Regions from separate parts of the Paenibacillus sp. JGP012 genome, predicted to be linked through region 3. Evidence: predicted binding sites of a transcription regulator. Region 3 holds the regulator's gene; each other region holds the start of a gene.

What was found. The regulator Rex, encoded in region 3, represses fermentation and respiration genes when NADH is low (regulators of the CRP and FNR family bind a similar motif). The targets are predictions, from matches to a motif close to TTGTGAAATATTTCACAA.
Region 1: a site for Rex is predicted at 5,164-5,181, ahead of HNR77_RS05740 (cytochrome ubiquinol oxidase subunit I). Genes of this name have one in related genera too.
Region 2: a site for Rex is predicted at 5,194-5,211, ahead of HNR77_RS20310 (DUF2249 domain-containing protein). Genes of this name have one in related genera too.
Region 4: a site for Rex is predicted at 2,751-2,768, ahead of HNR77_RS04145 (cytochrome ubiquinol oxidase subunit I). Genes of this name have one in related genera too.

The regions. Positions count from the first base shown of each region.
Region 1 covers NZ_JACHKG010000003.1:208,683-216,532, forward strand. The annotation lists gene HNR77_RS05705 (polysaccharide deacetylase family protein) at 1-43, shown strand, start outside; gene HNR77_RS05710 (hypothetical protein) at 217-699, shown strand; gene HNR77_RS05715 (LysR family transcriptional regulator) at 788-1,651, opposite strand; gene HNR77_RS05720 (alkene reductase) at 1,768-2,823, shown strand; gene HNR77_RS05725 (winged helix-turn-helix transcriptional regulator) at 2,806-3,156, opposite strand; gene HNR77_RS05730 (DsbA family oxidoreductase) at 3,340-4,254, shown strand; gene HNR77_RS05735 (GNAT family N-acetyltransferase) at 4,448-5,011, opposite strand; gene HNR77_RS05740 (cytochrome ubiquinol oxidase subunit I) at 5,368-6,747, shown strand; gene HNR77_RS05745 (cytochrome d ubiquinol oxidase subunit II) at 6,744-7,757, shown strand.
Region 2 covers NZ_JACHKG010000019.1:675-8,524, reverse strand. The annotation lists gene narH (nitrate reductase subunit beta) at 1-328, opposite strand, end outside; gene HNR77_RS20320 (nitrate reductase subunit alpha) at 318-4,034, opposite strand; gene moaA (GTP 3',8-cyclase MoaA) at 4,081-5,079, opposite strand; gene HNR77_RS20310 (DUF2249 domain-containing protein) at 5,402-5,635, shown strand; gene HNR77_RS20305 (hypothetical protein) at 5,653-6,030, shown strand; gene HNR77_RS20300 (DUF2249 domain-containing protein) at 6,023-6,676, shown strand; gene HNR77_RS20295 (hypothetical protein) at 6,690-7,850, shown strand, end outside.
Region 3 covers NZ_JACHKG010000015.1:62,546-70,395, reverse strand. The annotation lists gene HNR77_RS18210 (hypothetical protein) at 1-160, opposite strand, end outside; gene HNR77_RS18205 (DUF5590 domain-containing protein) at 480-1,010, opposite strand; gene HNR77_RS18200 (amidohydrolase) at 1,062-2,369, opposite strand; gene HNR77_RS18195 (redox-sensing transcriptional repressor Rex) at 2,353-3,009, opposite strand; gene dinG (ATP-dependent DNA helicase DinG) at 3,256-6,108, opposite strand; gene HNR77_RS18185 (tetratricopeptide repeat protein) at 6,299-6,955, opposite strand; gene panD (aspartate 1-decarboxylase) at 7,041-7,424, opposite strand; gene panC (pantoate--beta-alanine ligase) at 7,417-7,850, opposite strand, start outside.
Region 4 covers NZ_JACHKG010000002.1:375,420-383,269, reverse strand. The annotation lists gene HNR77_RS04155 (ABC transporter ATP-binding protein/permease) at 1-210, opposite strand, end outside; gene cydB (cytochrome d ubiquinol oxidase subunit II) at 212-1,267, opposite strand; gene HNR77_RS04145 (cytochrome ubiquinol oxidase subunit I) at 1,212-2,627, opposite strand; gene HNR77_RS04140 (hypothetical protein) at 3,158-4,489, shown strand; gene HNR77_RS04135 (glycosyltransferase) at 4,492-5,415, shown strand; gene HNR77_RS04130 (glycosyltransferase family 4 protein) at 5,417-6,832, shown strand; gene HNR77_RS04125 (class I SAM-dependent methyltransferase) at 6,829-7,509, shown strand; gene HNR77_RS04120 (glycosyltransferase) at 7,681-7,850, opposite strand, start outside.

The DNA of each region.
Region 1 (7,850 bases), on a different contig from region 3:
CGGTACATGGGATGCATATCTGGATTATCTGGAGATCAGCTAATCAGTCGATTTTTCTTTATGAGTGGGCATCCATCTGAAGGACAGATCATGAGTATCTAGTATGCTCGAACATTTATTTTAGGGAGTGTCTGAAAACGCTGAAGGCGGTAAAAGATGCACTTCAGTAGGTTTCAAGACACACCGAATTCTGCTGACAAGGGGATTAAGGCAAGCATGCTGCCGTTAGTTGTTTACCGTGACCATGTGTATACGGAATCTGCAACGACGCTGGAGGGCGCGGATGCTTTGGCGCTTCGAGGTGCGAAGCTCGGTACAACTAGCGGCGGCATCCATGAGTTGAGCAGTAAGGACGACTACAAAGAGCTGGCTTCGACGATCGGTGAGGCAGATATCTACGCTGTGAAAGGATATGATACCGATTTTCGGGTGATGTCTTATACCGAGATAGACGGTCAAGTATATGCGCAGCTGTTTGATAAAACGAATGATATGACAATCAGCGGCGGAGCAGAACTGGAAGAACGGCTCTATGGAAAAGAAGATCGCAAACTGATTTACTTGACTTTGGAAGATAAAACAACGGTTGCCCTTGTGCTGTTTGGAGAAGAAGGGTTGGTGCGTTACGGTCATGTGCCTGTATTTTTTGAAGTAGAGCAGGGGGCATTCCAGAAATTCTGGAACAGCTTGGGTAAATAAGTTACATTGGAATCGAAGAGAGCAGCCCCGGGCTGCTCTTTTTTTATATGTGAATTGTTGTCAAAAAGGAGAAGTACGAGCTGCCGGTTCAGAAGGTGATACACTTCTCGTTTAACAGTCTCATGAACTGCTGAAGCGCGCTGCTGATATATCGATTCTCACCCCGAACAAAAGTGGTGGAGGTTGGCGTAAGTACATCAGACAGATCATGCAGTGAATAGGCTTCGGGATGATTGTGCACAACGCTGCACGGCATAATGGTAACCGCAATGCCGGATTCTACGCAGCTAAGCAGATTTTCCATTGTACTGACTTCAATCAGCTTTTTTGCAGACAGTCCTTCCTCCTGAAGAAACTTCTCCGTAATTTCCCGATAAGGGCAGCCTTGCGGAAACACAACCCATGAAAGTTGACAAAACGTTTCCAGAGGGGTGTCGGTCCGTTTGGATATGATGTGAACCGTATCCTGCATCTCGTATTCAACCTTCAACCCTTCTGTAACACAAGCGCCGCTGATAAAAGCGCCATCGAGCTCGGAAGACTCGATTTTATGCCGCAGTACCTTGGGTGAGGTAGCATTCACAAGCGATATGGACACGTCTGGATACAAGATCTGATACTCGTTCAAAATGTCGATGAAACGACGTGAGGCGGCTGTTTCCACAATCCCGATACGCAATGTGCCGGATGGCTCCACCGGGTCTGTCATCTCCTGTTCCAGATCATACAGCAGATTGCGAATGCGTGCAGCATAAGCAAGGAACTGCTCTCCTTTTTCCGTAGGCATCACACCCTTGGAAGAGCGGTTAAACAGCTGCACCCGGTATTCTTCCTCCAGCTTTTTAATACGTGTCGTCACATTGGACTGGGCATAGTTTAGTTCTTTGGCGGCTTGAGAGATTTTGCCCGAGCGACCAACGGCGAGCATGATATCAATATCGGATAATTCCATGACAGCCTCCTGCAAGGTATCTCTCTGAGTGATACACCTATATATTTTAATCATTTTACGATATGTCTTATCCATTCTACAATAGCTTTAATTTCAAACAGAGAGAAGGAAAAGACATGTCAAATTCAGAATTAACCATTTTTAAACCAGTAACGATCAACCAGTGGAACCTGCGTAATCGTATCGTCATGGCTCCGTTGACCCGGGGGTTTGCACGAGATGAGGATGGGACAGTAACCGAAGAAATTGCCGCATATTACGAACAACGTGCCAAAGATGGTGCGGGACTAATTATTACGGAGGGCATCAACCCTATGCGCTCAGGCAAAGGGACTTATGGCATACCCGGATTATATACGGAGGCACAGACGGCTTCATGGAAAAAAGTAACCGAGGCGGTTCATCGGCACGGCGGCACGATCATCGCGCAGTTATGGCATGTGGGCCGCCTGTCGCATTCGGACCTGATTGGCGGGAAGCCACAGGCCCCATCGAGCATACAGGCTGAAGGAAGGGTTCATAAACTTCATAAGCCTTATGAACTCCCTCATGCAATGACGATTCGAGAGATTGAGGACGTGGTTGCTCATTTTCAGCTGGCTGCTCGCAATGCGGTTCTGGCAGGATTTGACGGAGTGGAAATTCACGCAGCACACGGTTATCTGATTGATCAATTTATCAATGAGCGCACCAATCTACGGAATGACGAGTATGGGGGAGACCTTCAGCAGAGACTTCGTTTTTTGAAAGAAGTTATTGCAGCCGTACAAAAAGAAATCAGCGCAGATCGTATAAGCATCCGATTTTCCGAGAAAAAGGATGACGATTCATCCTATGAATGGGCCCTTAAAGCAGAGACACTGGCCGCATATCTGGAGCTATTCCGTGAAACGGGCATCACCATCCTGCATCCCTCGACTGAAAATTACACCAAGGCGTGGTCAGATGGACTTCACTTTCATCAGGCGGTGCGGGCACAATGGGAGCATATTGTAATTGGAGTAGGGAACCTTGATTTGCAGACCGCGGAAAAGGCGATCCATGACGGAGTTATCGACCTTGCAGCCTTTGGTCGGCCATTTATTGCGAATCCCGACCTGGTACAAAGGTGGCAATCCGGACTTCCGATAACTACGTACAATCAAAATGAACATTTATCCATTCTGCGGTGATTCGGTAACTCTTTGCATATTTTTCTGACCCCACAGCACCATCGATTCAATGAGTGGAACCAGCTCCTTACCGGATGATGTGAGTGAATACTCCACTCTTGGCGGTATCTCATTGTACTGCTCCCGATGAACAATTCCATATTGAATCAGGTCCTTCAGGCAGTTCGTTAACATCGTTGGTGTGATCCCGGGAAGTCTTCTTTTTAACTCGTTATATCGAATGCTGTCATCTTCACTCAAAATAGCCAGAATCGGAAGATTCCACTTGCCGCCAATCACTTGAAAAGCATATGTCGCCGGGCAAAGCTGATCAAAATTAAAGTCATATTTCAATTGAAAAACCTCCAGAGAATGGTTAGTGTGAAACAATGATTTAAGAAAAACGTTGATGTGACTCAATAGTATACTTTTTGATACTTAGTCAGAAAAAGAATCGTACTTGTTCTAAAGATTATAGATATTATAATCATACTAACACATTAATCTATTGAATAAGATCAAAAAGGCGGGATAACGATGAGTCATGAATCGATGATGTGTGACCTGGAAACAGGTGTATGCGGCATAAATGATGAAGAAGAGATGCAGGTTATTGATCTGAAGCAGGAAGAGAAGAAAATAACGTTGTATTATGCGACAGACCCGATCTGTTCACACTGCTGGGCACTGGAGCCTGTGCTGAATCGGTTTATAGAGGAGTACGGTCATTATTTTCAGGTGGAAACTAAAATGGGCGGTTTGTTAGCAAGCTGGGAAGGGTTTTCCGATGGGGCAAACGGGATTCAGAAGCCTTCGGATGTGGGTGGACATTGGAGAGAAGTAGGGGAGCACTCACGGATGCCAATTGACGGTTCCTTGTGGTATGATCATCCGATTCAGTCTTCCTATCCGCCGTCTCGTGTATTTAAAGTCATTCAACGTATGGTTCCGGGGAAGGAGCAAGTGTTTCTAAGAGCTGCACGTGAAGCTGTCTTTGCATTGAATCGTAACATCGGGGAAGATGATGTGCTTGTTGAGCTTATTGATGATCTGGGGCTGAATGGCAAAGTAATCGTAGAAGCAGCATCACAGCAATCGGCACAAGATCTATTGGAAGAGGATTTCGAGATGGTGGCCCGGCTGGGAGTTAGAGGTTTTCCATCGATTATTATTGTGAATAAAGAGCAGCAAGGCATCAAGGTGGTTGGTGCCCGTACACTGGAGACGTATGTTCAAGCGCTGCAGCAGGTTTTGGGTGAAACACCGAAGCCGAAGAAGATCAAAGCATTGTCTCACAAAATTGAAGAAGGACATCTTCTGTTTTCCAAAGAAATTGAAGTGCTGTACGACATCGAGCAGCAGGATGTGGAGTCTTATGTACAATCCCAACTACAGGAAAACACGTACCGGGTACAGCAAATTCTAAATGAAATGGCTATTCAGCGGGTGTAATGTCTCAGGAAAAAGATGACAGCAGAATTAGTACATTTATCCATGTATTATTACAAATTCCCCGAGGGATATACTTTGAAAAAGTCACATTAATACATGTTTATTTGTTAATTGAACAAACGTGAAAAAGCAGCTGCTCTGAACATGGGCAGCTGCTTTTTAGATATACATCTTAGAATAGACGAAGTCCGTATCACAGGTTTTTGTAATAAACGAGATGATCCACCCATTCCTCATGTTCATAGATAAAGCCTTTGCGGACACATTCAAATTGCAAGCCGACACGTTCAGCAAGCTTGATCGAAGCATGATTATCCAGATTAATATGGGCCTCCAAGCGGTGAAACTTCAATATTTCAGCCGCAATCCGAAGCACCTCGCTTACGGCCTCTTTGCCATATCCGTTTCTCCAATGCTGATTGTGGATCGTGTAACCAAAGCTGGCCCATTGAAATGGTTCCCTAGCCAGCGTGGCGATATCAATCATGCCCAGGTGGGTGCCATCTTCTTTGCTGAATACTCCAAATATATAAACCTTATCGGTACGCGCCAATTCCTGGTGCCGTTCAACGAGTCGTTCGAACCATTCCGGTGTGCATTCGCTCATATCTATTTTTCCAGGATCATGGCGATGCAGGGAGGGAGCGCGGCTTTCGAATTCATGCAGCCAGTTCGCATAGTCTTCGTTCCGTAATGGGCGGATCACTAATCGTGTCGTCTCCGACAGATGATCAAATGGACCTTCAATAATATTCAATAAAACATCTCCTTATGTATGGGTTTATCCGAATAATACAGTATGTCTGAATCAAGCAACAGTGAGACAAGCGTGCGAGCTTCCTCAGTTTAACATAAATCGTTGCTCTTATAATGGGTTTCATCCGATAAATCAATAGCCCGAAAGGGTGGTTGTGAACAATTTCACCAACTTGTCAGAAAATGTTGAGCCTTTCTTGAACGTTTAGAGGCGAAGACGTGTCATCGATTGAATTGCTTCAAATTGAGGATATACTAATTTTGAATATTAGGTCTGGGTCTAGTGGCAATCTATCACTTTCATTTGAATTGTGAATTTTTTTCATGAGACATTTACTACAGAGGAGGCATTACAAGATGGCAATCGATACGGTGTTATGGAGCAGACTAGTAACAGGTCTGACCCTAGGTTTTCACGTCATTTTTGCAACACTTGGTGTGGGTATACCCCTGATGATCTCGATTGCAGAATTCATCGGCATTCGCAAGCGGGACCCTCATTACATACTGATGGCCAAGAGGTGGTCGCGAGGATTTGTCATTTCAGTGGCCGTAGGGGTGGTGACTGGTACGGCGATATCCCTGCAGCTGGCTCTGGTCTGGCCAAACTTTATGAAGCTGGCCGGCAATGTCATCGCACTGCCGTTATTTATGGAAGTGTTCGCGTTTTTCTTCGAGGCGATCTTCCTGGGCATCTATCTGTACACGTGGGATCGGTTCAAAAATCCTTACATCCACTGGCTGTTAACCATTCCCGTTGTAGCTGGAGCAGGCATGTCGGCTGTTTTTATTACAACTGTGAACGGATTTATGAATCAGCCAGAAGGTTTTGTCATGCAGGCAGGGCAGTTCGCAGCCGTCAATCCCGTGCAGGCCATGTTAAATACGGCATCATTCTCCAAGGTATTTCATGTGCTTAGTTCTGCTTATGTTACAGGAGCCGCTCTGCTCGCGGGCATCGCCGCGCTGGCGATGCTAAGAAGAGGTGCATCAGCCTACCACAAAAAAGGCTTAAATCTGATGATGGCCGTTGTGCTGGTGTTCAGTTTGCTAAATACACTTGCTGGTGATGTATCCGCCAAATTTTTGGCTGAGCATCAGCCGGAGAAGCTGGCAGCTGCAGAATGGCATTTTGAAACAGAACGTGGTGCGGATTTGATTCTGCTGGGGTGGCTGAATGCCGAGCATGAGATTATAGGCGCACTGCATCTGCCCAAGGTGCTCAGCTTTCTGGCCTTTGGGGATTTTAATGCCGAGGTCACTGGGCTGAACGAATTCCCGCCTGATGAGCAGCCGCCATTGCTGGTGCATTACCTCTTTGATCTGATGGCAGGTATCGGGTTCGCGCTGTTAGCCGTGTCTGCTTTGTACTTTCTCTTTGTGCTCTGGAAGAAGCGTAACCCGCTCAACAAATGGCTGCTTCGTCTGGTTGCTCTCAGCGCGCCGCTTGCCTTTCTGGCAGTAGAAATGGGCTGGTTCTATGCCGAGATCGGGAGACAGCCCTGGATTATTCGAGGATACATGCGCGTAGAGGAGGCTGCTACGACATCCCCGAGTGTACGCATTTTATTTTTTGTTTTCCTGCTCTTATATATTGTGCTGGGTGTGATATGTGCGCTCGTTCTGAAGCGTTTGTTCAATAACAACCCTGCCGAGCTTGAAATGGAGAAATGGATCAAGACGAGGGAAGATCGGGATCAAGCTATTGAAGCAGGGAAGGGAGGACATTTGACATGAGTTATGAATTGATTGGCATTTCGGTGCTCTGGCTGTTCCTGTACGGATATCTGATCGTTGCATCGATTGATTTCGGAGCCGGATTTTTTGCCTTTTACGCACGCCTGACCAAGCAGGACCATCTGATTAATCGTTTAATCTCTCGTTATTTATCTCCTGTATGGGAGATTACGAATGTATTTTTTGTATTTTTCTATATTGGCATCGTCGGTTTTTTTCCAGATACGGCTTCATATTATGGCGCGGCATTGATCGTTCCGGGCAGTATTGCCGTCATTCTGCTCGCCATTCGGGGATCGTTCTACGCGTTTGAAAATTATGGCTCCAAGAACAACATCGTATACCTGTTCTTATATGGAGCTACCGGATTGCTTATTCCCGCATCCCTGTCCGTGGCACTGACCTTGTCGGAAGGGGGATTTATTCTGAAGCAGGGTGAGACCGTGTCGCTGGACTATTGGGCCTTGCTGACTAATCCGTTGTCATGGAGCATCGTTGGTCTCGCCATCGTTTCGGTCTTATTTATCAGCGGCTCGTTTCTAACGTTTTACGCCTCGCGGGCAGAGGACGGTGCTGCACTTCAACTCATGCGGAATTATGCCTTGTTCTGGAGCACGCCAACGATCATTTTGGCCCTGACCTCCTTTATATATCTGGGGCAGCACAATGCGCGTCATTTTCAAAATATGATGGACCTCTGGTGGCTTCTCGCCTTATCCGTGGCGTTCTTCATGATTGCGATGTGGCTGCTGTACAACGGTCGCCGTTACGGACTGGCATTTATCAGTGTTATGCTGCAATTTTTCTGTGCGTTCTTTGCCTATGGCATCGGTCAGTATCCTTACATTCTAGATCCGTATATCACCATTCATAGCAGCGCAACTCCGCCAGCGATGGGTTTCGCCCTAGTCGTCGTATTTATTGGAGGGCTATGTCTGCTCATTCCTTCCCTGATTCTGGTGTTCAAGCTGTTTCTATTTGATGCCGATTATGTCAAAGGAAAAAGATAAAGGAGGGTATCTTGTGAAAAGGCAAAGGAAAAAGCGGGCCGAACAATCAACAACCAAGCAAGCTGCACGGCAAAGGAAACCATCTGGTCGGCG
Region 2 (7,850 bases), on a different contig from region 3:
GTTTTTCGTAATCATAAGTCCACGGCTCATAGTAATCGTCAATCGTTGGTTGATCCGGGTTGTGAAAAATGTTCAGCAAACGTCTTGCCCGTGTACCGGATTTCAGCTCCAGCTTGCCATTTTTCATCTCCCAGCCGCCGCGATAACGCTCCTGATCCTCCCATTGTTTCGGATAACCAACACCTGGTTTTGTTTCGACATTGTTAAAATACATGTACTCTGCACCTGGACGATTCGTCCAGGTGTTTTTGCATGTAACGCTGCATGTATGGCATCCGATACATTTGTCCAGGTTCATGACCATACTGACTTGTGCTTTAATCTTCAAGCCAATCCACCTCCTGCAGTTTTCTAATGATGACGTTCAGGTCACGCTGGTTGCCTGTCGGGCCATAATAGTTGAAACCATAACTTAACTGGGCGTACCCGCCGATCATATGGGTTGGTTTCACATGAATACGGGTCGGACTGTTATGCGTACCGCCGCGAGTCTGTGAAATTTTCGTACCCGGAACATTAATATGACGATCCTGAGCGTGATACATAAACGCTACTCCGCGCGGAATACGGTGTGTGACGACCGCCCTCGCCACAACAACCCCGTTGCGGTTGAAACATTCGATCCAGTCGTTATCCACCAGACCCGCGTCCTCAGCATCTTCGTGGTTCATCCAGATCGTTGGGCCCCCCCGGAACAAAGTCAACATCGGCTGTGCATCATAGTACATACTGTGGATAGACCATTTGTTATGCGGTGTCATATAGTTCAGCACGATTTCCTTGCCGCCCTCGATCGGACGTTTACTGTTTGGATGGAACGGTGTATGTTTCAGAATCGGTTTGAAGGTCGCCAGTGTCTCGCCAAACTCACGCAGCATCGCATGGTCGATATAGAACTGTTGTCTGCCTGTCAGCGTACGCCATGGAATCAAACGTTCCACGTTGGTTGTAAACGGTGAATACCGCCGTCCGCCTTTTTCCGATCCGCTGAATGCAGGTGACGTGATCACTGTTTTCGGTTTCGACGTAATCTCATCGAAGGTGAAACATTCCTCCGAGCGTTCTTCTGCGAGATCCTTTAGATGCAGTGCCGTTTTCTTCTCAAGTGACTCCCATGCACGTACAGCCATCTTGCCGTTTGTGGTGGTGGATAGCGTCAAAATGGCTTCAGCGACATTACGATCTGAACTCAGATCGGGACATCCTTGTCCAATGCCATCTTTGCGATTCACACCCAAAATGCCTTTCAGTTTCTCGTATTCCTCCGTTGCAGACCAAGAGATGCCCTTCGTACCGATCGGCTTATCCTTCACATTCGGCCCGAGACTGATCATTTTGTTGTAGACCGCAGCATAATCACGTTCAACCACCTGAATATGCGGCATCGTTTTGCCCGGAATCACTTCGCATTCTCCTGCGCTCCAGTCTTTAATCTCTCCATACGGCTGAGCGAGTTCATCTGGTGAATCATGCAGCAGCGGTGTAGCCAAAATCTCCTTCTGTGGTCCATCGAACTGCTGTGCAGCCATTTCGGAGAACACACGCGCAATCTCCTTGAATGTATCCCAGTCTGAACGGGATTCCCACTGCGTAGCAACCGCCGGGTTGAACGGGTGCACAAACGGGTGCATATCCGTACTGCTCAAATCGCTTTTTTCATACCATGTTGCTGCCGGAAGAACGATATCGGAATACATGGCTGTACCTGCCATGCGGAAGTCCATATTGACCATGAGATCCAGCTTGCCTTCCGGTGCATCATCCACCCACTCCACATGCTCTGGACGAAGTCCGAGATCATCGTCATTCAGCAATCCGTTCGTAGCACCAAGCAAGTGCTTGAGGAAATATTCATGTCCTTTGCCCGAGCTTGAGATCAAGTTGGCTCTCCATACAAACAGCACACGCGGGAAGTTCGCCGGATCGTCCGGCTGTTCAATCGAAAATTTCAGATTTTTATTTTGCAGTTCAGATGCCACATAGGCTCCGATCTCTTCTGTTGTCGTTGCCCCCGCATTCAGTGCATCCTGATGCAAATCAATCGAGTTGCGGTTGAATTGCGGATAGGATGGAAGCCAGCCCATGCGCGCAGCCATGACATTATAGTCGGCAACGTGCTGGAACCGCGGATCGCCCTCAAGTGCTGAGGTCAGTTCTCCGACTGGGGTCTCCTCATATCTCCATTGATCTGTTGCAAAATAGAAGAAGGATGTTCCGTTCTGCAGACGCGCAGGTCCGCTCCAGTCACGTGCAAATGCAATCGTCTGCCAGCCTTCGGCCGGACGCAGTTTCTCCTGACCGACATAGTGAGCCCAGCCTCCACCGTTAACCCCCTGGCAACCCGTCATCAGAAGCAGGTTGATAATGGCACGATAGATAACATCAGAGTTGTACCAGTGGTTGATGCCAGCCCCCATAATAATCATAGAACGACCTTGTGTATCCACCGCATTTTGTGCAAACTCACGTGCGATCTGAACGACGGTATCACGATCAACCCGGGTAATTTTCTCCTGCCAAGCAGGTGTAAAGGGTTTATCCTCTTCCGCTTCCAGAACGACTCCTGCAACGATTTCAGTAGAGTCTGCTGAACGAGTCATTTCACGATCTACCCCGTACTTCGCCAGCACGAGATCGTATACTGAAGTAACCGTAATCCAGCGATCATCAACCCAGATGCGGCGCACCGGGATTTGCCGTTCCATCACATGACTTCCTTCGTCATCGAAGTAAGGCAGTTGCAAGGTTACGAGATCATGATGCACACCGAGCATCGACAGTCTTGGATCAATCGGCTCACCGGTATCCACTTGTTCCATTTTGAGATTCCACGTACCTTCTTCACCCCAGCGGAAGCCCATACTGCCTTTTGGAATCGCATAAGTTCCCGTATTTTCGTCATATACAAGGGTTTTCCATGCCATATTGTTGCCCTCGATGCCAAGGTCTTCCCCTAGCAAGAAGCGGCCTGCAACGTTTACGCCATCCTTCTCTTCCACAATCAACAAATTCGGGAAGTCCGTATACTGTTTCGCGTAGGACATGAAGTAATCTGTAGGACGTTCCAGATAAAATTCCTTCAGGATGGTGTGTCCCATGGCCATGGCAAGTGCACCATCTGTACCCTGTTTTACGGACATCCAAGTGTCAGCAAACTTCACATATTCTGCATAATCGGGGCTGATGGAAACGACTTTTGTTCCCTTGTAACGTGCTTCAGCAAGGAAGTGAGCATCCGGCGTACGGGTCATCGGCAGGTTGGAACCCCAAACCAAAATGTATCCTGAGTTATACCAGTCACTACTTTCCGGCACGTCCGTCTGATCCCCCCAGATTTGCGGGGATGCCGGCGGCAGATCCGCGTACCAGTCGTAGAAACTAAGCAGTGGTGAACCCACGAGAGACAAGAAACGGGAACCAGCTGCGTAGCTGACCATGGACATCGCTGGAATTGGGGAGAAACCAATGATCCGATCAGGACCGTAATCTTTGATCGTATGAATCATGGAAGCAGCAATAATCTCTGTCACTTCCCCCCATGACGCACGAACCAATCCACCTTTACCGCGTACCGACTTGTATCGTTTCACTTTGACGGGATCATTCGCAATACTTGACCACGCACGAACAGGATCGCCATGTGTTTTTAAAGCGTCACGCCACATTTCCAGTAACGCCCCACGCACGTAAGGGTGTTTTACACGCAGTGGACTATGTAGATACCATGAGAAGCTTGCCCCGCGCGGACATCCACGTGGTTCAAAATCAGGCATATCCGGTCCGGTGGATGGATAGTCCGTCGCCTGTGTTTCCCATGTCACGATGCCATCCTTGACATAAATCTGCCAGCTGCACGAACCCGTGCAGTTCACACCGTGTGTAGAACGCACCACTTTATCATGCTGCCAACGACGCCGATACACATCTTCCCAATCCCGGTTAACCGGGGACATTTCACTCCAGCCTTCTGCGTTTTTCTCACGTTTAGCAAAATACTTCAGTTTGCCCATCCAGGGCATGCTTTCGCTGCTCATTGTTGTCCTCCCACAATAGTGACCTGTTGAAACGATTTCGCACTTCCTATCCTCCAATCTGCGACATATGCCGCAGCGTAGGTGTTCCGTTAATCTGCTGCCCTTTCAAGGCTTTTACCATGTCATGAGTTTCGGGTTTGGTGCCGAGCGCCTTATAAAACAAATCCTGCACCGCCTTGTCATTACCGACGAGCGGACGAACATTATACTCATCCGACCAGTACAGACACGGCTTAATGTTGCCGTCGGCAGTCAACCGGAGTCTGTTGCAACTGCCGCAGAAATGACTGCTGACCGGACGAATCAGCCCGAACGTTCCAGCGGCCCCAACAATCCGATAACTGTCCGCTGGGCCATTGCCATACACATCGCGGCTTTCGTAGTTCCACTTGGTTCCGCAAGTCTTCAGCACATGTTCTAGCGGCAAATAACTCGACTTCCAACCGGTTCCACTATTTCCGATGGGCATGTATTCAATAAAACGAATATCAATCGGGTTCTCCAGCGTCATGCGTAGAAAATCCTCTACCTCATCGTCATTTATACCCTTCATCAGTACAACGTTTAGCTTGATTGGCTTGAATCCAGCCCTTTGACTGGCTTCAATGCCCTCCAGCACACGATGTACCTTCCCGCCCCGTGTAATACGCGCAAATCGCTCCGGTTTGAGCGAATCGAGACTAATGTTAACGCGTGTCAAACCTGCAGCCTTCAGCATCTCGGCATGAGGTGCCAAAAATATGCCATTGGTTGTCAATGCAATGTCTTCAATCCCCGGAATAGCGGATAGCATGGCAACCAATTGATCCAGCCCCTTGCGAACCAGAGGTTCTCCGCCAGTCAATCGCAGCTTCCGTATGCCCAGCGGAGCAAGTGCCTGGACAATCGATGTAATTTCTTCATAGGACAGGATGCGTTCTGTTGGTTCAAACTGCATTCCTTCTTCCGGCATGCAATACACACACCGCAGATTGCAACGGTCTGTAACCGATATTCGCAAGTAATCATGCACACGTCCAAACGGGTCTAATAACTTTGATTCCATACACGTACCTCCTCTCTCTCGGGTGCTTTCATGACATCGGCTGAAGGAAAACACTCGCTTCCTTACATGCACTGTCAATCATGGGCTAAGCATAATGATGCCCGGCTCTGCTAACTGTGCAAAATATCACAAGAACTGAAACATAACGCACAGTTGCATATTTATGAATGCTCCAGAGCCCTTTTCCGAACAGGATTCCAGCTTAAATAAGGCGAGATTATGACAAAAATAAAGGTGTGAGCAGGCTCACACAGCCCTCCTGTCTGCTTTTCTATAATCAAGTTGCAACACCACAACTAATCCCAATTTGGAGGAATGACCCATGAACACATATGTTGCAGCCATTAATGCGACAGAGTATCCGCCTCATCTGAAACATAAAATCATCTTTGAAACGTTCGAAGCCCTTCAGCCGGAGGAAGCGATGCTGCTAGTGAACGATCACGATCCAAAACCACTCCGCTTCCAGTTTCAATCGACACATCCCGACGGTTTTGAATGGGAATATATCGAACAAGGTCCTATAACGTTTCAAGTCAAAATCACGAAACGATAGATTGGAGTTGAACGGAAATGGCGCATGTTGAAATCATAAACGAGACTACACTGCGTCTTACGCTGGGACTCGAAGATGCTGCATCCATGATTCAGATTGCTCAGCGTGAGCAGGCAACCTATGCACAAGAGATCATTACGATTTACGAGAAAATGCCCGTGTTTGAATTTACTCATTTCTGCTTTTATGCCTATGAAAGTGCGAGATTGTTTGAGCGTGTGCTTGAGATGGGCCCCAAATCCTATCTCTCTTTCTCCCTTGATGCACCCGACTCATTCTTCTATGCCCTGTACGGTGGCATGGCTGCTTTATATGAATCTTCGGTCAAGCTGATTCAGCAGACGAGCACCGCCACAACAGTCAGCACCGAATCGGATGTGAAGATCAATGCCTGAAACTGTCGTTAACATTGTGGCACTGGACGTTCGTCCTCACCTGAGCAAAAAGTTAGAACCTTTCCAGCTCATTATGGATACCGTCAAAGAACTGAAGCACGAAGACGTATTCGTCCTGCATGCGCCATTCAAGCCAACTCCACTGCTTGGCATTCTGAAAATGAAAGGATACTCCAGTACATCAGAGCGTCTTGAATCCAATCATTGGGTGACCACGTTTGTGCACAAAAAAAACAAAACCGCTGCAGGGAAAATCTCTGCGGCGGTTCAATCCAGTACGCTGGCTCGGAACAAATTAGATTCCTCGTCGATTGAGGGCTTGGCTTCAGAGAATGTCATACCTTCCTGTGAAGGGCAACCTCCAGCGATAACTGAACCTTCGAAATCCGAGGTTTTGCCAGAGGAGGCTATAACACAGGAACTGAAAGAGCCGACCATCGTTCTGGACAATCGCGGACTGGAGCCGCCTCAGCCGATGATGCGCACATTAGCCGCTCTCAAACGCTGCAAACCAGGAGAAATTGTATTGATTCACAATGACCGTGTGCCTGTATTTTTAATTGAGGAATTGAATCAGCTCGGTTGTCGATACACGGTACAGGAGCAAACGGATGGAACAGCCAAAGTCAGCATCGAAAAAGGATAAGGAGGCGAAAGCCATGTCCAGGCTGCCGTTTCTTTTTATCATCACAGGCATTGCTGGCTTTATCATGTATCATGTATTTTCTCTGCTATCACTGACTGGCTGGCTTGGTGATGAATTAAGAGGACCTGAAGGCTGGTTTCACGCTCATCTGTTTGTGCTCGGGTGGGCCACCATGCTGGCGATGGGTGCTGTCTATCAGTTGATCCATGTCATTTTGCAAACGAATATTTACAGTAAAGTGCTTGGTTACTGCCACTATTTCTTGTTCAGCATCGGTGCTGCAGGCATGTTGATTGGCTTTATTAGCGCAGATGTGATCTGGATTGCAGGTTCGGCCACACTTGCTTTATCCGGTATTCTGCTCTTTGGCTGGAATATGACTGTCACCCTCTTTCGAGCTTCGAAATGGAACCCGGTGACGATCAGTGCAGCCTGTGCCTGTCTATATCTAGTGCTTACCGGATTATCGGGCTTGCTGATGGGACTTGATTTTGCTTTTGGCGACTGGAACGGTCTGCATGAACGATTGTTTGGCGCTCATATCTGGATAGGTACTCTCGGCTGGTTTGGCATGCTGATTACCGGGTTCAGCTACAAGATGCTGCCCATGTTCTATCTCTCTCATGACATCCCCACCCGTTTGCAAAAGGCGGTTATAGCCCTCTGGAATGCTGCTGTTATTATAGGTGCCATTGCATTTCTAACAGGTATCCAGGGCAGCCTGCTCTGGTTCGCGCTTTTGCTTATAACCGGAGCACTGATCTGTTATGCAGCCCACCTGGAGCAGATTCAGGAGAAACGCCACAAAAGCAATCCCGGCCCCGGCATTCGCTGGACTGTTTATGTAAGCCGAGCTTTGACTGCATATGCAATTGCGCTGTTAATTTATAGTGCCCAGAGCACAGAGCTGCTGCTTGACTCACGTGTTGTTCTGCTCACCGGCTGGGTATATCTTGGAGGCTGGGTGTCCCTGACTATACTCGGCTATGCTTCCAAAATTGTTCCCTTCCTATGGTGGACCCACAAATATGGCAAGCTTGCCGGACGGCCCGGAACTCCGCTTATGGCTGGCATATTACGTGAAAAAAAGATCAAACATGGCATGCTCGCGATGGCGTCTTTCAGCCTTCTGTTAGTCAGCGGCATTCTGATTAATCTCGCGGAAGTCATGATG
Region 3 (7,850 bases):
GGTTAATAGTTATCTGAGCACTGTTGACACCATCATACTGTGTAACCATCTTTTCAATCGGACTTTGTACAGCGACTTGTCGATATATGAACCAACCTCCAAACAACAGGACGGCAGAAACAACGGCAGTAATAATAATAGGCATTACTTTCAGCTTCAATTGAATTTCCCCTCCCAAAAATGAGCCTATACATGATCTACAGGCCTATATAGTTAGCTGTACATGATATCTGCAATAACTGTTGCAGATTTGTTTGCGTTATTTGTTAACTTCAGTACATATTTGAGTATATCACATCGTATATACAATATCGAAGGTGAAAATATGAATAAAATATTAAATTTAACTATATTAAAAGTTTCATGAATATCATCGATTAACACTATTAAACTTTAAAATAAGCTATTTTGACAGCATTTAATATCATGAACATGCCAAAAAACCGGTTCAGTCGATGTATCGACTGCCGGTTTCTTGGCTAGCTGTTAGGAACTGTATACACCAGGTCCACCTGCTCCCCAGTGCTGAATCGGTAAAACCGATAATAATTGTGTGTATCCGCTTTGTAATATACCTGCCAAACGTAAATATTATTCACCACTCCGGGCATGATCCGTTTAATCTCGCCGCCAGGCACATCAGATTCGAAGCGACTGCGAATTTGTGTTTCAGACATCCCGTTCTGCAACAGCTCACTGTGAACCCCGCCCGTACCTTGCACAGGCTGATTATTCATATCAAACTTCACCCATACCAGGATATCCTGATTATCTTTATTTTTGGCCGTCATCGTCCAATAGATATTGTCATCGCCTTCTTTTTCGCCCCAGACGTATTTGCGGAGCTCATCCGGTGATGTGATGCCGAGCTGGTCCTTCGCCGCCTGAATCGCCAGTGCTTCCTCCTGGCGCTGATCCTGTGTAACGTAGACATAATATTGCTGAAGTCCAAACAAAACCAGAACGAGGATGAGCAGCGATATCCAGATCCACTTCTTTTTTTTCTTCAAGAGCTGAACTTCCTTTCCTTGAAAAACTGCACACGGCAGCCTGTCTATTCCTTAACGAGCAAGCAGCTGGTCAAATGCCTGCTGAGCTTCTCGCAAAATACGCTCTTCATCAAGTGTCAAACATTCACCATGCTTCACTACCTGCTTCCCGTCAACCCAGACGTGCTGCACGTCCTTCGCAGAAGCAGAATATATCGTATGTGAAATCAGATCGGTATGCGGATAGAAATGAGCCTGTTCAATATCTAATGCAATAAAATCAGCCTTCATTCCCGCTTGCAGCATCCCTGTATCCTTCAGGAAGATAGACTTCGCACCGTAACCTGTTCCAAGCAGCAACGCCTCACCAGCAGGTACAGCTGTCGGATCGCCGGATACACCTTTATGGATAAGGGCTGCAAGCCGCATTTCCTCAAACATATCCAGATTGTTATTACTCGCAGGGCCATCTGTCCCCAGTGATACCGTCACTCCGGCTTTTAGCAGCGCTGGAACACGCGCTACCCCGGAGGCCAGCTTCAGATTACTCCCCGGATTGTGAGATACGGCAACATCATGACGCGCCAAAATTTCGATCTCTTCATCGTTCAGATGCACCGCATGAGCTACCAGAGAAGGGCGGGAGAAAAAGCCGTGTTTCTCCAGATGTGCCACTGGACGCAGACCATAATCTGTTACGTTTTGCTCAACTTCACGTAAGGTTTCTGACATGTGTGTATGCAGCGGCAGGTCCAGATCATGTGCAACCTGTACCAGCTTCTCTATGTAGTCTGGAGGACAAGTATAGGGTGCGTGCGGAGAAATTACGGTTGTGATGCGTCCACCCGCCTGTCCATTCCACTCACGTGCAAATGCTGCAGACTCTTCCAGCTTGCGCATCTGCTCTTCTTCCGAACAAAGTCCGATTACACCACGCGCAAGCGCAGCTCTTGCCCCGGACTGTTCCACCACTTTTGCGACCTGATCCATATGATCGTACATATCCAGAAATGCTGTTGTGCCGCCTTTCAACATCTCAAGCACGGAAAGCGATGCTCCCCAATACACGTCCTCGGAAGTCATTTTGGCTTCCATTGGCCACATTTTTTCCTGCAGCCACACTTGCAATGCCAGATCATCGCCATGGCCGCGAAGCAGTGACATCGCTGCATGACCATGCGTATTGATCAGACCCGGCAGGAAGAGGAGCCCTTTTCCATCCACTTTAGTCAGATGCTCGTTTCCTTCCGGCAGCGTCTCACCAATATGCACAATCTTGTCATCCTCAACAACCATATATCCTTGCACTACTGTCCAGTTGGAACCTTCGTTTACAGCAAATTTCCCGTTGTGAATTACCCATTTATTCGTTGTTGTCATCTTGCTCCTCGTCCTTCCCGTTCTCCAAGTAATAAGCCAGGCTCAGCAAATCTGTTGTAAAATCAGCATGATGGATACGTACATGCGGAGGTGTTTTCAGAATGGTTGGTGCAAAGTTGAGAATGGCTTCAATCCCCGACTCAATCAGCTGGTCAGCGACGTTCTGAGCTTCTGTATCAGGAACCGTGATGATGCCGATGCGGATGTTATCTTTTTGTACCGCCTCGGTCAGCTCTTCCATCGGTTTGACCGTCAGACTGTTGATCTTGCTGCCGATTTTCGGACCATATGCGTCAAAGATAGCTACAATCTTCATATTGTCCTTGAGGTACGCATTATAATTCGACAACGCATGTCCAAGATTACCGGCTCCAACCAGAGCCACATTGATCTGTTGGTCTATTTTCAGAATGTGACGAATCTTCTCAATCAAGTAAGAAACATCATATCCAATGCCTTTACGGCCAAAGTCACCAAAATAAGCCAGATCTTTGCGAATCTGGGCCGGATTCAAGTCAAGGCGCTGTCCAAGCTCCTGCGAGGAAACCGTTGTCACCTCACGCTGCACGAGTTCATTCAAATAACGCAAATACACAGGCAGACGTCTTACTACTGCTTCTGAAATTTTATCCGATTTCATTTATTGCTCCCCCTTACCATTGCCACGATAAAATTATAAATAATGCTGCGATATCAAAATACATATTGAAAAGATGGGCATTCTGTATATCTACCTATGCATAGCTGCATTATTTATATATATACAGAATGCCCTGCAAGTTAAATTTATAAGTCCATGATGTTCTGCCTGTAAAGTCTCTTTCGAGTGTAACGCCATGTTAAAGCACAATGCAATGCCATAGCTTACAAAAAATGAATATTTTTGCTACTCGGCAGGTTGATCCAGCCACTCGGAAATACGCGGTACCATCTGTTCTGTAAGCATATGTTCCATCTTCGGTCCAGGCAGTGAGTACAGGAAATACTTGCCGTAGTAGGCCTCGATCACACGGGTATCATACACGATGACAATACCCCGATCCTTGCCGGTACGAACCAGTCGCCCAAATCCCTGCTTGAACCGGATGACCGCCTGTGGAACAGACAGCTTCATAAATGGATTTTTTTTCTGCTCCACCAGCAGTTCACTCTTCGCTTCGAGTAGCGGGTGGTTCGGAGGCTGAAACGGCAGTCGTACAATCGCCAGACAGGTGAGAGCTTCGCCTGGAATATCTACCCCTTCCCAGAAGCTGCTCGTACCCAGCAGTACCGCCGCTTTGGCATCCTGGAATCTTCGGGTCAGCTTGGAACGATTGCCACTGTCCACCCCTTGGCCCAGCAGAGAAATGTCATTTCCCGACAAGGCCTCCTTGAGCGGATCATATACCTGGCGAAGCATTTTGTAAGAGGTGAACAGCACCAGCATCCGTCCACGAGTTGCAATCGCCGCTTCAGCCAGCGATTGCACCAGCATCTGTACAAAGTGTGCATCTCCGACACTGCCCTTCAGACTCGGGAAATCACGCGGGATCACCAGCAAAGCCTGCTCACGATAATTAAACGGAGAAGGAAGCATGGAGGTCAGCAGCCGATTATTGTCCGCAGCCTCCTGCAAGCCCAGCTGCTCGATCATAAACTGGAAGGACTTGTCGACAGACAACGTCGCTGATGTAAGCACAACGCTTTTCTTTTTGTCAAAAAACATCTCTTTCAGCTGTGCACTTACATCCACCGGAACAGCGTATAACTGAAGGGACTTGCTGCGGAACTGACCGCTGGCTTCCATCCAGTACACTGTCTTGGCATCGTCCATACGCATGAAGAATCGCAGATTCTCCTTCATTGTCGTCAAATCCTTCAACAGTCCGGTAATATCTGTGATCAGGCTGTCAGACTGATAATCATCCTGATCCTCTTTCACTTCAAGCAGCAGCTTGTCGCCTTTGCGAACCATATCGCCCAGAGTGACATAGATCTGGTTCTCCAGATCCTGCAGCTCCTGCCACTTCGCAGGCTTTTGTGATGCCTTCAGTCGCAGGGAGAATTGTCCTGTCTCGCCTGGTGACGCGTCGCTGCGTTCAGGAAGCAGGCTGAACAGAGCGTCGCTCAGACGGTCCCAGAGCTCCTTAACTTCCACAGCAAGAGGAAACATCTCATCCACCATGGAACCCCACTGCACGCCTTTCTCGTGTCCTGACAGCTGTGAACGCAGCATCGGAAGCTGTCCGTTACGGCTGTCCTTGAACAAACGTGTGAGTGTGTGCACAAGGGTAAAATACTTCATATGAAGACCCAGATGTTTACCCGCAACATCCTCCAGGTGATGGGCCTCATCAATAACCAGGCTTTCATATGCTGGCAAAAGCTGGTGAGCAGCCTTCACATCTGTGAACAGCTTCGAATGATTGGTAATCACAATGTCCGAAAGCCCGGCCTCATGCTTGGCACGATGATAGAAACATTTGCGGAACCACGGACAGGATCTGCCAAGACATGATTCAGATTCGCTCTGAACAGTCTCCCAGAAGTCGCCACCACGTGCGCTGAGGTTTAGTTCCTCGTCATCCCCCGTTTCCGTTTGTGTGAGCCATACAATCATTTGAGCGGCTGTGAAATAATCCTCTTTTGGCGTAGCAAATTCACGTTTGTTGATTTTGTGTTCGAACTTGCGCAGGCACAGGTAATGCCCTCTGCCCTTGAAGACAGCTGCCTTGAACGGGAATGGCACCACCTGAGTCAGCATGGGAATATCCCGCTCACGCAGCTGCTCCTGCAAATTGATGGTGTGAGTGCTCACCATCACCTTCTGCTCCTGTTTAACACTTTCATAAATAGCCGGCAGCAAGTACCCCAGTGACTTCCCTGTGCCCGTTCCAGCTTCCAGAAGAAGATGTTTCTCTTCATCCAGCGCCTGTCGTACACTGCTGAACATCTGTGTCTGTGCTTCACGCTCTTCATAATGCTCCAGCGTATCTTTGAGGTTCGCTCTCACCTGATCCATAAACTGATCAAAGCTTACCCCGTCCAGCGGATTCGCTTCCCGCTCATCGCGAGGCGCTCCAATCTCCGTCCAATCGCTGACGTTAAGCGCCAGCTGACGATAATACGTATGCCCGTCAAGGTCTTGTATTGGCTCAGCTTCCTTCTCGCTGCGCAGCCCGTCCAAAAACCAGCCCAGATCACTATCCTCTGGCGCAAACAGATCACTAAGCCGCTGAATTGTTATTAAAGGCAGCTCTCTAAGCTCATCCAGGCACTTGAGCAGCACATAAGCTGTTGCAAGTGCATCGCTGTCCGCCTGATGTGGACGGTCATGCTGAAATCCGAACTCGGCTGACACGTAACCGAGCTGATACGATCCCAGAGAAGGAAACGTAATTTTCAGAAAGTCGATCGTATCCAGAATACGGCCTGTAAAAGGCAAATAACCGCACCGATCCAACGCATTCTGCAAAAAATGAAAATCAAAGGCAACGTTATGGCCCACAAGCACCACATCGTCAAGAAGCGGCACCATCTCCATCATCATCTCTTCGAGTGAAGGAGCATCCGCGACATCGTCTTCTGTAATTCCGGTCAGCCCCGTAATAAAAGGAGGAATGGGCACACCCGGATTTACATAAGAACTATATATTTGAGTTATGCTGTAGTCATGATCTATGATGGCAAGTCCGGCCTGTATAATTTCACCGTCGGACTGCGTGCCGGTTGTTTCGAAATCCAAAACGGCAAATTTCATTGCAATATACGGTCCCTTCCATTCCAGTCTATGTTACAGCATAGCAAAAAAAAGGACATTTGAAAATTAATTGACAAAAAAGCGGTGTTCCCGCCGCTATGCCATAGGAGGAAACACCGTTCTTTTGCCGCCAAATGTCCGTTTAGGGCGTGTCTGAAAACGCTGAAGAAAGCAGATTTCAAGACACGCCCTAATTCAGGGCAGTCAGCTGATTTGCGTATTGCAGTTTGCCTCTGTTAAGCCTGCAGGCTTCCATGTTATACAGAGGTTCGGTCAATGTCGGGTCATGCTGAAGGGCCTGGGCAAACAAGGAGCAGGCAGCTTCCGGATTCGAAAGCTTGGCTTGAATACAGCCCAGCACATTACATACCAGGCCTTTGAGCCGCGCAGAACCGTTTAACAGCATAATATGCTGTAAATGGACTTCTGAATCATATAACTGCTCTAAATTAAGGTGAGCAAGTGCCAGATAGAAACGAGCCAGCGCACTCTCGGGGTAATCGTGAACAACCCTTGAGAATTGATCAATGGCTTGCGGATACATCTGCAGCTTGAAGTACCCCTGACCGCGACTGAAACATTCCAGATCAAGCTCGGGAAGAGCAGTAACCGCCTCCTGCTCCGGCTCCAGAGAAGCCGGCTTTTCGAGCTCCTGCTCCCTGAGCTGGCTCATCTTTTCTTCAAACATCAGCCATTCATCCAGCACGCCATCACTCATGCGCTTTAATAAATTCCATTTCTGCTGCAATTCCTGTTTGTCCAGACCTTTAGCGGAAGGATAGCTCTTGATAATTTCATCTAACATGTCGTTCATCTCGGCGAAAACATGCTGGAACATCGCTTGCATCCCCACCCTTGAAAAAATGGATTAGTGCAGTGACCTGTACTCATTTTTTGCTGGATGAGCAGATTTCATTCCCCTTCCCAGCGGATTACAAAATCGTGGCGTGCACTTCCTTTTTCATCGTCTGCACCGGTTTGTTCTGACCGTCCACGAATACCACCGTTGGTTGATGTGTATTCGCTTCTTCCTGAGACATCATCGCATAGGAAATGATAATTACCGTATCTCCAGGCTGTACGAGACGGGCTGCCGCGCCGTTCAGGCAGATTACACCACTGCCGCGCGGACCTGGAATGACATAGGTTTCAAGCCGCGCACCATTGTTGTTATTCACAATTTGCACCTTTTCATTTTCCATCAGGTCCGATGTCTCCATCAGGTCCTCATCAATGGTAATGCTACCCACATAGTTCAAGTTCGCTTCCGTCACCGTCGCACGGTGGATTTTGGATTTCATCAAAGTTCTAAACACGGGACAGCACCTCCAGATGTTGAATACGTATATTATCAATCAATCTTGTTTTTCCAAATTTCACGGCCAGTGCAATTAACAGATCGTCGAAGGTACGCAGTTCATCCTGGTCATGCAGCGGCTCCAGACTTGGAAAAGCCTGAATCTCGGCATAATCAATAACGGCTTCAGCAGATTTGCCAATGTGCTCACGCAGCAGACGACGAACGTCAGCCGCTGTAACCGCCTTTCTTGCCTCAACAGCCTCCTGCACCGCACGCAGTGCCTGAGACAGCACTAATGCCTCCTTACGCAGCTCTGAGCTCAAATAAACATTGCGGGAGCTCAGCGCCAGTCCATCCTCCTCACGAACAATCGGACAAGGTACAATTTCAACAGGCATATTAAGATCATTGACCATCTGTTCAATGACCGCCACCTGCTGCG
Region 4 (7,850 bases), on a different contig from region 3:
TGACAGGGCGTAGCGGGCGGCAAAAGCAGCCAGGAACAGCAGCAGCACAGGAACCTGCGATGAGACAGGAGCACCTTCAAACAATGCCGTAATGGCCTGTGCCAGCCATTTGGCCTGCATAATAATGGTCATCGCCTGCAGCAGCACCAGCGCAGAGGCCAGCGCGAGTACCGGCCGGATGCCCGGCAGCTTCATCAGCCCGCGTCCCATGTCAGTACTCCAGGTGGTGCTGTTCGTTCAGACGTTTGCGGAAAATATAATAGCTCCAGATCTGATATCCAAGCACAAACGGCAGCAGGGTGCAGGCAACAATGGTCATTACTTTCAACGAATAAGCACCGGATGCCGCATTATATACGGTCAGGTCAAAAGCCGAACCAAGCGAGCTCACGATGACTCTCGGAAACAGTCCGATAAATACTGATGCAAAGGCAATCGCAATGACTGCACCTGTCATACCGAAAGCCAGGCCTTCACGCTTCTGGCGAATGAAGTACGCAGCAAGAGCGAACGCAACCGCACCAAGCACCACCATAATCCAGAGCGCCCAGCCGCGAACAGCGAACACATCGGTCATCACATAGGTTAATACCGCATACAGGACCAGAACTACAGCCAGCGGAATCATTAACTTCTGTGCGAGATGCAGCGCCCGTTCTCTAAGCTCGCCGACAGTACGCAGGGAAGCAAATAACAGCCCGTGAACCAGGCACAGCAGCGTTACACTCAAGCCGCCTATGACGCTGTAAGGATTGACAATGTCCAGGAATCCGGCATGCATCTGCATCTGCTCGTCAATTGGCAGACCTTTCATCATGGTTGCAAAAACCACTCCGAACAGGAATGGCAGCAGCGCGCTGGCCACCAGAATGATGATGTCCCATGTTTTGCGCCAGCGCTGCTGTTTCATTTTACTGCGGAACTCGAAGGCAACCCCGCGCCCGATGAGCAACAGCAGTACAACAACAAGCGGCAGATAGAACCCGCTGAACAGCGTTGCGTACCAATGCGGGAAAGCCGCAAACATCGCCCCGCCCGCGGTAAGCAACCAAACCTCATTGCCGTCCCAGAATGGACCAATGGAGTTGATCAGCGTACGGCGTTCACGATCGGTTTTGGCAATCAGTCCGGTAGACATGCCTACGCCGAAGTCGAAACCTTCAAGAAAGAAAAATCCGATAAACAACACGGCAATCAGTACAAACCACAGCTCACTTAGTAACAACGGAATACCCCCCATCCATGCCAAACGGATCGGCAGACTCATCATGCTCTTCCGACTTATCAACGGCATACGGTCCTGCTTTGATTTTGCGTACAAACAGATACACCATCACGGCCCCAAGAACGCTATACGCCGCTGTGAAGGCAATCGTAGAGAATAAAATCATTCCTGCGGATACGTTAGGTGATACGCCAGCTTCGGTCGTCATAAATCCAAATACCGTCCATGGCTGTCTGCCGACCTCCGTCATAATCCAGCCTGCTGTATTGGCGATAAACGGCAATGAGATAGCAAATACCATTAAACGCATAAACCATGGTTTGGCTACTTCCAGCTTTTTGCGCCAAGCCAGGTACGTTCCATACACCGCCAGCAGAATCATCAATCCACCCGCAGCGATCATGACACGGAAGCTCCAGAACGTTGTACGTACAGGTGGAATATAATCTCCCGGTCCATACGTCTGCTGATACTCGGCATTCAGTTCCTTCATGCCTTTGACACTGCCCGAGAATTTGCTGTAGGACAGGTAGCTGAGCAGTCCAGGGATTTTGATCTCCCCTGAATTCTCTTGATTCTTCGTATCAATGGAGGCAATAACCGTCCATGGTGCCGGGTCCTCCGTTGTTGTCCATGTGCCTTCACTTGCAGCCATCTTCATCGGCTGTGTTTCCACCAGATACTGCGCCTGGAAGTGCCCTGAGAAAGCCACACCCAGCGAGGAAACGAGACCGATAATAATCGCAATATTGAAGGATCTGCGGAACACTTCCACATCTTGTTTTTTCATCAGCTTGTAGGCACTGATGCCCGTTACCACAAAGGCTCCTGTCATGAGAGCACCGAAGATCGTGTGCGGGAATTCGACGAGAAGCTGACCATTCATAATTAATGCAAAGAAGTCATTCATCTCAGCCCGTCCATTATTCAGCGTGAAGCCGACGGGATGCTGCATAAACGAGTTGGCTGCGAGAATCCACAGCGCCGACAGGAATGTACCGGTGAATACAAGCCAGATACAAGCCAGATGGACTTTTTTGGACAAACGGTCCCAGCCGAATATCCATAAACCGATAAATGTAGATTCCATAAAAAACGCAAGCAACGCTTCAATCGCCAGTGGCGCACCGAAGACGTCGCCGACAAACCGGGAATACTCCGACCAGTTCATGCCAAACTGAAATTCTTGTAAAATACCGGTGACTACGCCGACGGCAAAGTTGATCAGGAACAGCTTGCCCCAGAACTTGGCCATCGTTTTGTAGATTTCCTTCCCCTTGGCAACATACAACGTCTCCATAATCGCAACCAGCAGCACAAGGCCGATGGACAGCGGTACGAAGAAAAAGTGGAAAATCGTTGTAAGTGCGTACTGGATACGCGATAGCATAATCGGATCCATACCTTTACCCCTTCTTTCTGTTCGCTTTAGCAAGATACGTAAGTGGCGTTGAAGCGTTCATCTTCGCTGTCTGTTCTCCAAATACGTTGATGAACGTATTGTGCCAGATTACGCATAACTCACATGTGAGAATTATCACAATACCCACCTCCCCTGCGAAAAAAAGTGACCTTGGTCACACAATAGATAAAATTAAGCCTATTGTTTGGCGGTTCCTGTCGCTTGTTCTGCTGTGTCAGCTGCATCCTTGGTTTGTCTATCACATGCCTTAATGGTTGTAAATCGTCACTTTAATCGTTGTATGTTGCCAATTTAATCGTTGTATATCGTCACCTTAATGGTTGTATGCCGCCACTTTGTTAGTTTGTGTATCCCACATTAAAGGCTGTACGACGCGAGTATTATTGGAAGATGTTCATGTTTGGAGCGGAATCCCCATATGTTAGTGTCAGGCAGTTCACACACATGCGGTATGCTAAAGCACTTTACATAGAAAGTAAGCCTTCTAAATAAAGCGAGGTGAATGAAAGTTGGAACGTTCAGAACCGTTAACAACTACAGATTGCTCGTCCAAACCCGGCTCTACTGCTGCACGGAAGCAGGCTGAACAGGAACTGGCAGCAGAGACGGCCCAGCCAGTCCAATATGTGCTTTTTCCACGCAAAGGGGGCTGGTCATCATTTCCTTATCCTGACATTGCTGCTTTATTTGCAGCCGAACAGGGAACGCTCGCCTACGTCAGCAGCCGCAGCGCCGAGCAAGAGCAGCTTCCTGCATCCATTCAGGTCATTCCCCTGTCAGAAGCCGAGAAGCGCTTGCAGGAGCCAAGGACAGTTGCAGTTGTTGCCCATCCTTATTGGCTGATGGCTGTCGCAGCCATGCGGCCAGAAGTATGTATTGCACTCTTGCCAGAGCCGGTTGGAGATGAAGCTGTATCTCCGCTCTGGGAGAGCAGCATTTCGCGACTGGTCGGTATAGCCGATCTGGTTGGCACCTCTTCGGAAACCCGGTACATGAAGCTGCTCTTTCAAGGCATTCGAGCGGTCTGGCTTGGAGGGGAAGACCCTTCACCTGCAGGTTACATCAATCAAGACAGCCAGAGCATTCCGCTGCGTGATTATGAGCTGTTTTTCTTACATGCACTGAGGCAGGTTCTGGGTGGCATACCAGACAGCATCACATCGCTTCAATGCCGGGTGCGAGCCGACTACTACAGAGAGCTTCGGTCCAAGGCTGGTGCACATGAGACGATCTCCTTCCTCCTGGCGGCTTACGAATATTTACTGGAGGACAATCATGCAGCCGATTCACTGAAAGAAGCCTTCTCTCATGCAGTGATCAATGGGCGGCAGGACTGCATTCAGTCCCACTACCGTTTCCTCTCGGCGATCTATACAAAATCGGGTCAAACCGAGCAGGCTTTGCAGGTGTATGGCATCAGTGCCGGGAACGAGCAGGAACGCCACCATTACGAGCAGTTATGCCGCTGGCTTGAAGCGGGAGAAGAGAAGCTGGTTCAAGCGGAGCTGCTCCGCATCAACGATGACTACGGCAGTGCCATGCGTATTCTTGATGAGCTTGGCGGGGAAACAGCAAGACACTGGAAGTTTCGCATCTATCAGGAAACAGAGCGTGTGGAGCACGCCCTGGCATTGGTTCATGCCAGCGACATTCAGGACGGAGCCAGTCTTCGCGAATATCGGCAATTATCAGGGACAGCAATGGCCCTTCGGGGTGAACGTCACGGGGCGGTGAGGCTGTTTCTGGAAACAGCTGTAGAAAATGAAGATGCTTTGGCTCGAATCCTGGAACTGGAGCTGCTGGATCAAGCCGTGCAGCAGCTGCTTGGGGAGGTGCCTTAATGATGGACCCGAAAAAACGCAGAACCCTTGGGAACAGGCCGCAGGTCGAGCCTCCTGATTCAGAAGTCCAGGACTCGTCAAGTCAGGTCACCTGCCAGATTCATCAGGTTCATCGCGTTGTGAACTCACGGATCGAAGAAGAACCGTATTCTCTGTCATTACAGGACAGGGAGACGGATGCTTTTACACAATCGTATGCTGTTCGAAGGGTACGTAAGAGTCAAAACAACAAGCTGACGGCTATGCTGCAGGTCCGCAACGAACAGGGCCGTTATCTGGAGGAAGTGCTGCATGACCTGAGCGAATTTGTGGATGAGATTGTCATTGTTGATGATGCCAGCACAGACGGAACGCCGGATATATGCAGGTCCTTTCCCAAGGTGGTAAGGCTGGAGGTTCTGGAGAAGCCGCTCTTTGCGGAGGAATGGCGTCTGCGTAATGCGCTGTGGCAAGCAGCCGTCAGTACAGACCCGGACTGGCTGCTCTCGGTTGACGCCGATGAACTGTACAGCAGTGAAGCCAAAAGAGCTATACGAAAGCTTATTAATCAGGACTACGCAGACTGGTTTGCCTTCCGCTTCTACGATATGTGGGGCGGTCGAACCCACTATCGCGAGGATGAGCTCTGGTCCATGCACAAACGCCATACAGCTACCCTTGTCCGTTACATGTCCGGTTATTCCTACTTTTACCCGCAGCAGAACCACCACGTCCCCAGACTGCCCTTATCCTGTACGGTGCTCCCGGGCGTCCATACCGAGCTGAAGGTACAGCATCTCGGCTGGGCTGGAAATCTGGAGGACAGGGTTCGCAAATATTTGCGCTACAAACGTATTGATCCACACGGGGAGTGGGGAAATCTGGCGCAGTACGAGTCCATTCTGGACCCTGAACCAAGGCTTCTCCCATGGAAGGAGGAACCGTAATATGGGCATAGTCAGCATTCTCACCCACAGCTTCACCGATGGGTATAACCGGGAGTTCAGCAGGGTATTCGGAGGCAGGCTGGAGCGTTACATTCTTGATCTGTGCCGCGTCATCCGGGGACTGGGTCACATTCCCGAGGTGCATCAGTTGTCCTATTTCGAAGCGTTCCAGACGAGAACCGAGCAGATTGATGTCTATGGCTACGATTATGACATGAACAATGTGCCTGAAGCCTTTGACCGGATGGCCGCTGCAGCTCGCGGACCGATTATCTACGCAAGCTGTCTTTGGCAGCCCATCCACTACAAACCGGGCAGCCTCGGGATATGTCACGGTATTAATTGGGATCGCCCCGGGCTGCCACTGGATACGAAACGTCAGGTTGCCGAGCATATTCAGCTGGCACTGGATGGACTGGTGCGCATCGTATCCGTAGATTCCCATTTTCAAACCTTCTGCCGGGCAGCCTGTACTTACGTGGATTCAGAACAAATTGTGCTGATTCCCAATGCGGTTGATACCTCTTACTTCATCCCCGCTCCGCCCAGGAGGACACTTGCACAGCAGCATAAGCAAGCATGGCTGGAGATCTGGAAGCAAGACACCACTCTGCAAACCGAAAGTGCGGACTTGATCATTACAGCATCCGAAGATGCAGCTGGAGACAGTCATGCTGAAACTGAGAGCAGTAATTTGCAGGAGAACGGGCCTGTTAATGATCAGCATACGAATCGGATCGGCGATTCCAATGCTCACTTTTCCTATAAAGAAGAAGCTGCCAGGTTAACCGTCCACCCGGAAGTTGAATGCACAGAGGATGAGCCCGCTGCTTCTCGTGCCATCCGTGTTTTGTATCCACGCCGCATCAGCAGCGAGCGCGGTATCATTCCGATGATGCTGGCAGCAGATAAGCTGCTGGGGACCTTTCCCAACGTGGAGATTGAATTTGCCGGAGAGCTGGTGGAGGGCAGCACCGTGGGCAGAGCCTTCCGCTACTGGCAGCGCACACATCCGCATACAGCGCGAATCCTTCAGCATACGTATGATTTCAGAGACATCCGCGACGCGTATCATCAGGCAGATATCGCTGTGATTCCTACGTTATTCTCGGAGGGAACCTCCTACGCTTGTCTGGAAGCAATGAGCTGCGGGCTGCCGGTAATCGCTTCCAATGTAGGCGGGCTTAATGATCTGATTCAGGACGGATTCAACGGACTGCTCGTACCCCCAGGCGAACAGGCACTGACCGCTGCGCTCGTTCGGCTCGTTCAGGATCGCGCTGAGCGAGAACGGCTCGGCATCTATGCACGTGAAACGGCGCTCTCCTATGATCTGTCCATATGGCAGAGCCGATGGAACAGGGTGCTGGAAGCTTTTTTAACGGAAACAGGAATCAAGGAGGGGATTCGGACATGATGGACATACCGCTCACAACGGAAATGATGGAATCAAGGTACATTCGGCAAAGCGACCCGAAGACGGATACGCTGATTTTCCCGCTTCATCCCGCATGGTGGAGCCGCCCTTACGAGTATGAATGGGCACGACAGTTTGCAAGGCCAAACGATGTGGTGCTGGATGCAGCCTGCGGCATATCCCACCCGTTCAAATTCTGGCTCTCCGACCACTGCCGTGAGGTTCACGCGTGTGACTGGGATGAGCGCATTCTGTCAGAAGAGGCGATTCTGCTGGATATTACGGCTGATTTTGGAGAGGAGGCGGCCCGGAGCCTGCCGGATACCTATCTCTCCAGGCTTCATCGCGCTCAGGCCAATCTGGCTCAGCTTCCGTATGCCGCGGGGCAGTTCGACCGTATATTCTGCATCTCTGTGCTGGAGCATCTGGATACGGGCACGATGCTGCGGGCTTTTCGTGAATTCGCACGGGTGCTCAAGCCGGACGGGCAATTAATTGCGACCTTCGATGTGCCTGAGATGCGTCCCGATCTGCTGGAGACCATTATGGCTGTCACCGGACTGACCATTGAGGATAAGCTGAATGTGGAAGAACCGGACGATGCCATCTCCTCCGATATGTATGGTGCGCCTATCCGTTGCTTCCGGGCTGTGATCTGCAAAACGAACAACATATAGCTGGTAGGGAATAACACGAAAAAAGGGAGGCAGGACTGACGGCGTATTTTATAAAACTCAGGCTGAATGGGCAGGGGGAATATCAGTAGCGATAAAAGGACTGCCGGGATGCCCCCGGCATTTTTTCTGCTGTATGGAGGGCAGGTGTCCGGCGGGATGGATACGCCGGAACTACAGGTATACCAGCAGCAAGTTACACTGCTGCCGGTAAGTCGGGGCTTGGGCTGTGCCGGGAGCCGTCAGGCGCAGCAGGGTCTGCAGGCCCGGTGACAGGGACTTCACCGGGCGGCCTTGGGCGGCAGCAGGCCGCGCTGTGATTTGGGCCGCGTACTCGGCCCAAT